2 regions of the Pedobacter ginsengisoli genome follow, and region 2 is predicted to be linked to the other one. Evidence: riboswitches for the same ligand, from Rfam matches in the RefSeq annotation. Region 2 holds a riboswitch; the other holds the start of a gene.
The links. Region 2 has a riboswitch for S-adenosylmethionine ahead of CPT03_RS09525 (O-acetylhomoserine aminocarboxypropyltransferase/cysteine synthase family protein). Riboswitches for the same ligand answer to the same signal wherever they lie in the genome.

Region 1 (3,256 bases), 1.6 Mb from region 2:
AATGGCGCGATGATTATATCGCGTCAGAAGATGAGCGTTCGCCATTCTACAACACTGAATATTCGGAGTTTTATTTCGATAAACAGCTGTATAATTTTCTTATTCACCCCCAGTGGGACGATTTCGGATCAAGCACCATGTACCTTAAAGTACTTTTTGTTGATTACGACAGAAATTATGCAATAATTGAGTTTATTGGCGAATGGAACGATGCTATTGGCAACGACATTATGCTCCTGAAGCGCGAAATCATTGAACTGATGATGGACGAAGGCATAAACAAATTCATACTGATCGGCGAAAACATACTGAACTTTCACGCTTCTGAAGATAGCTACTACGAAGAGTGGTTTCAGGAAGTGGAAGACGGATGGATTACAGGGGTTAATTTCCAGGAGCATGTGATCAATGAATTCCGCAGCAGTAATATCGATTACTACATCAATTTTGGTGGCGAACTTGACGATATGGCATGGAGAACCCTAAAACCACTCCAGTTTTTCAAGAAAGTTGAAGAAATCCTGACAAAAAGGCTAGGGGCATAGCTTTTGTTAGAATGAAACAATTTGTATCTTTAAATAAATTTAAAACACATGAATAATAACAATAATAATGATTGGTCGCAACAATCGGTTTTCGTAGAAGACTTAACCGGTAAGGTTGCCAAGAAATTCTTTGCGAATGTTTTTTTATGGATGTTTGTAGCACTAAGTGTTTCTACAGTAGTAGCATTTTATCTGGCTACCAATACCGAATTGCTTCGTACTTTTTTTGATGCTCAAACCGGAAAACCTAATATACTTGGCTGGGTAGTGATGCTTTCGCCTCTTGGAATATCATTGGTGATGAACGGAGGACTAAGCAGGTTGTCGTATGGTGCCATAGTTGGTCTTTTTATACTATTTGCGGCATTACTGGGCATAAGCCTTAGTTCTGTTTTGCTGGTATATACTTCTGCTTCTATCATTAGCTGCTTTGCAGGCGCTGCCGGAATATTCGGTATAATGGCATTTATGGGCTATACCACTAACGTTGATTTAAGCAAATTTGGCCCTATCTTAATGATCGGGGTTGTAGGCTTAATTATCGCAAGTGTGGCAAACATATTCATTCAAAGCGAAGGCTTTAGCTTGTTTATGGCTTATGCAGGTATTGCTATTTTTACTGCATTAACAGCTTTTCACGTTCAAATGTTAAAAAGAATTGGACAGGGAATAGAAGAAAGCGGCGCGCAAATGCTTGATACTGATGCTAAAAAACTAGCCATCATTGGTGCAATGTCACTTTACGTCACTTTCATCAACATATTCTTATCATTATTAAGAATATTCGGCGACAGAAGATAATAACCTGTTTGTTAAACCATATTGAATGAAAGGCCAAGCTGCTCAGCTTGGCCTTTTTTATGCTATCATTTAAATGTTAAGCCAAAAATATAGGTCGGTTAGGTAAAAAATCGAACTTTTTTCAGCGTTTATACATAACAAAATTGGCCACATATTGCTCCATCATTGTACAAACTCCTTCAAACCACTGTAATTCAATGTGTTCCAAAAGCTTAATTTTAACACATTTTTGCACGTTAAAATTTTGCTGTACAACCCTCAAATTCCAAAATAAAATTTCGATGCCTATTGCTAATTGGCTCTTCCGTACAATTTTATACTGCTTTAGCAGCCTAAATTTTGGAAATGATTTTTCTTTGTTGCACCTTTGTAAAGCTTATAGAGAAAGACGGAGGGATTAGACCCTGCGAAGTCTTAGCAACCTGTGCTTACAAGGTGCTACATTCTACTGGAGCCAAACCATCGGTTCCCGAAAGATAAGTTAAAAGTCGACACCTAAACCGGACTTTTCGAATAAGCTTTGTATGTAATAAGTTCGGCACTTGTTTAGGCTCAGCCTCTATCAACTTTAGCTTGTTACCTACTCATATTACTATTAAAAATGGACATTAGAGCAGAGTTAGAAAAACGTATCCTGATCATTGATGGTGCGATGGGCACTATGATACAACGTTACGTCCTTTCTGAAGAAGATTTCAGGGGCGAACGGTTCAAAGATCACCCCTGTGATGTAAAAGGTAATAACGATTTACTGAACATTACCCGTCCTGATATCATTAAGGCCATTCATACCGAATATTTAAAGGCCGGTACAGATATCATTGAGACCAATACTTTTAGTACCCAACGCATTTCGCTGGCCGATTACCAGATGGAAGAGCTTGATTATGAAATGAGCTTTGAGGGGGCAAAAATAGCAAAAGAGGCGGTTAATGAGTTCATGGCTGCCAACCCCGACAGGAAATGTTTTGTTGCAGGTGCTGTAGGCCCTACCAACAGAACCCTGTCTATTTCTCCGGATGTAAACGACCCGGGTTTCAGGGCACTTACTTTTGATGAGCTGGTTGATGCTTACTATGAGCAAATCCGCGGATTGGTTGATGGTGGCTCAGACCTGCTTTTAATAGAAACCATTTTTGACACCTTAAATGCCAAGGCTGCCATATTTGCCATCAAAAAATACGAGGAGATAATTGGCCGTAAAATAGAGATCATGATCTCCGGAACCATTACGGATGCTTCCGGAAGAACTTTATCAGGGCAAACTGCCGAAGCTTTCTTAAACTCAGTAATCCATGCCAATCCTTTAAGCATAGGTTTTAACTGCGCTTTAGGGGCAAAAGACATGAGGCCGCACATCGAAGAGCTTTCTGCCAAAGCAGGATGCTATGTTTCGGCATATCCTAACGCAGGCCTGCCAAATGAGTTTGGTGCTTACGATGAAATGCCTCATGAAACCGCTCATCTGGTAGAAGATTTTATTCAGCATGGTTTTGTAAATATTGTAGGTGGCTGCTGTGGAACTACCCCTGATCATATCGGTTGCATAGCCGAAAAAGCTAAAAATGTAGCGCCACGTAAAATACCTGAACTAGCGCCTCATATGCGTTTAAGCGGATTGGAGCCGGTTACCATAACTCCTGAAAGTATTTTTGTAAACATTGGTGAGCGTACAAACATTACAGGTTCTCCAAAATTCTCCAAGCTCATTTTAGGTGGGGATTTTGAAGCTGCACTGGCTGTTGCGCGTCAGCAAGTTGAGGGTGGTGCACAGGTTATTGATGTGAATATGGACGAGGGGATGATTGATTCTGAAGCCTCGATGACTAAATTCCTGAACCTGATTGCGTCTGAACCTGATATTTCCAAGCTACCAATCATGGTCGATTCATCTAAATGGTCGGTTATTG
Region 2 (3,256 bases):
ACATGTATAGCCGAGTAAGTAATCCAAATAGATCAGCCTTGGAAAATGCACTTGCAGAATTAGAAAAAGGTGCAGAAGCCTGTGCTTTTTCTTCTGGAAATACTGCAGGAATGGCGGTTTTTCAGGCCTTAAAACCCGGAAGCCATATCATTGCACCTGATGATATGTACTGGGGCTTTAAAAAACAGTTGCAAACCATTTTTAAAGATATCCTTGAAATTGACTTTGTAGACCTTACTAGCCTTAATAATATAGAAAGGTTTATTAAAGAGAATACTGTTCTGATCTGGGTAGAAACTCCTTCCAATCCGTTATTAAAAATTACGGATATTGCAGGGGTGTCCAGAATTGCTAAGGAGAACAACCTTATCCTTGCATGCGATAGCACCTTTGCTTCACCTTGTTTACAAAATCCAATAGCCTTTGGCGCCGATATTGTAATGCACTCTTCAACAAAATACATTGGAGGTCATAGTGATGTACTTGGAGGTGTTCTTATTACTGCAAAGAAAGACGAATTCTGGGAAAAGATTAGAAATGTACAGCAGGTTGGTGGCGCAGTTCCTTCTCCATTCGATTGCTTTCTGTTAGTGAGAAGCATCAAAACTTTGGCGTATCGTATGCACGGGCACTGCAATAATGGAATGGCATTAGCACTACATCTTAATAAACACCCTGAAATTGAAGCGGTCTATTATCCCGGTCTATCTACCCATCCTCAACACGAAATTGCAAAAAAACAGATGGCAGGATTTGGCGGCATGCTTTCGGTATTAATTAAAGGAGGTTCTGATCAGGCCAGGAAAGTAGTTAATAAAGTTAAGTTATTTGCACAAGCTACAAGTTTAGGTGGAGTTGAAAGTTTAATAGAACATCGTGCATCTGTTGAAGGGCCGGATACAAAAACACCACAAAATTTAATTCGGATATCTGTTGGGCTTGAACATATAGACGATTTAATAGCAGATTTAGATCAGGCTCTGGCAAGATAGAGAGCTCTCATATTACCAAAAAAATAACACATATACCTAAAGATCAAATGGTTAATAAATATTCAAAATATAATTTTGGATATTTATTAACTTAAATCTACATTTGCAGTATCAATTAGCGAATGCTAATCAAGTCAACCTTCCTTAGTAAAAGGTTTGATTTATAAAGAAGTGGCGAGAGACAGGCTCTTTGACCCACTGGCAACCCTCCCAAAATGGAGAAGGTGCCAATTCCTGACCAAAAGACATGGTGTCATTTGGAAAGATAAATTGAAACAAAATGAAAATTGTAACCATTACTTCGAATCTGTTAAATTATTGTTGCCCGCAGCAGGCTATCTGCATGTGCTGTTGCATACTTTAATCTACAAATCTTCCTTTTGCATTTAACATTCATACGGAAGGCCCCTTGCAGGGGTACGCATAATAATCGTATACGTTTTCTAACTTAAAAATATCCTAAACGTATCCTAAAAAACAATTTACAGGAACCATTTAAACTAAATTATAACATGTCAACATCACATAAATTCGAAACACTACAAGTACACGCAGGTCAGGAAATAGATCCAACAACCGGATCCAGAGCTGTCCCAGTATATCAAACAACATCCTACGGTTTTAAAAACTCAGAACACGGCGCTAACTTATTCGCTTTAAAGGAATTTGGGAACATCTATACCAGGATTATGAACCCAACTACTGATGTTTTCGAGAAAAGAGTTGCTGCTCTTGAAGGTGGTGTTGCTGCTCTGGCTGTAGCCTCTGGTCAGGCTGCTCAATTTATTGCTTTAAATAATATCCTGCAGGCTGGTGATAACTTTGTGTCATCTTCGCATTTATACGGAGGGTCTTACAATCAGTTCAAAGTAAGCTTCAAGAGACTGGGTATTGAAGTAAGGTTTGCAAATGGCGATGACGCCAATGATTTTGAATCAAAAATTGATGCTAACACTAAAGCAATATATCTTGAAACTATTGGTAATCCTGCTTTTAGTATAGCTGATTTCGAAAAACTATCTGCTATTGCAAACAGACACGACCTACCTCTAATAGTAGACAATACTTTTGGTGCCGCCGGGTATCTGTTTAAGCCTTTAGAACATGGAGCACATGTAGTTGTTCAATCTGCCACAAAATGGATTGGGGGCATGGTACCAGTATAGGTGGGGTAATAGTTGATGGAGGAAATTACAATTGGGGAAATGGTAAATTCCCTCAGTTCACAGATCCCTCGGATGGATATCATGGCCTAATTTTTAATGATGTTTTTGGAATCGGCGGACCATTTGGAAATATTCAGTTCATTATTCGTGCCCGTGTTGAGGGTTTAAGAGATTTTGGGCCGGCTATATCTCCTTTTAATTCATTCCTTTTAATACAAGGACTAGAAACTTTATCACTTCGCGTACAACGACATGTAGATAATGCCCTTGCACTGGCAAATTGGCTAGAAAACCATGATGCTGTTAAAAGTGTAAATTACCCAGGGCTTGAAAGCAGTCCTTACCATGCTAATGCTAAAAAATATTTAACAAATGGCTTTGGAGCGGTATTATCTTTCGAATTGCATGGTGATAAAGAAAAAGCAACAGCATTGGTTGATAACCTTAAACTTGTAAGTCACCTTGCTAATCTTGGAGATGCAAAAACCTTAATCATACAACCTTCGGCAACCACACATCAACAACTAAGTGATGATGAACAAATTGCCGCAGGCATTACACCAAGCCAGTTACGTGTTTCTGTCGGAATTGAACATATAGATGATATTAAAGCCGATTTCGAGCAAGCATTTGCAGCAATAAAAAAATAAAAAAAGAACAATACCTAAAGAATGAGCACTACCGCCACATATACGCATACAAAGTTATTTAAACTGGAGAACGGCAAAAAACTACGCAAATTAGAAATTGCTTATCAAACTTATGGCAAACTCAATGCGAAGAAAGATAATGTAATCTGGGTATGTCATGCACTTACAGCCAACGCTGATGTTTTAGACTGGTGGAAAGGACTTTTCGGGAACAATGATCTATTTAATCCTGATGAACACTTTATCATTTGCGCAAATGTGTTAGGCTCTAATTATGGCACAACCAATCCGCTTAGTACAAATCCGGTAACAGGGCAACCTTACTACCTTGCTTTCCCTGAATTCACCATTCGCGATCTGGTAGCTGCTCATCACTTACTTGCCCTTCATCTTGGTATCCAAAGTATTAAGGTTTTAATCGGTGGCTCTTTAGGTGGGCAACAGGCTT

Region 1: it holds a riboswitch for S-adenosylmethionine, as region 2 does, so the genes downstream of both, metH (methionine synthase) here and CPT03_RS09525 (O-acetylhomoserine aminocarboxypropyltransferase/cysteine synthase family protein) in region 2, are expected to answer to the same signal.

What each region holds. Positions count from the first base shown of each region.
Region 1 is NZ_CP024091.1:3,909,844-3,913,099, forward strand. It holds gene CPT03_RS16065 (hypothetical protein) at 1-545, shown strand, start outside; gene CPT03_RS16070 (Bax inhibitor-1 family protein) at 594-1,346, shown strand; SAM riboswitch class I at 1,720-1,829, shown strand; gene metH (methionine synthase) at 1,948-3,256, shown strand, end outside.
Region 2 is NZ_CP024091.1:2,309,220-2,312,475, forward strand. It holds gene CPT03_RS09520 (trans-sulfuration enzyme family protein) at 1-992, shown strand, start outside; SAM riboswitch class I at 1,151-1,264, shown strand; partial or broken gene CPT03_RS09525 (O-acetylhomoserine aminocarboxypropyltransferase/cysteine synthase family protein) at 1,505-2,808, shown strand; gene metX (homoserine O-acetyltransferase family protein) at 2,830-3,256, shown strand, end outside.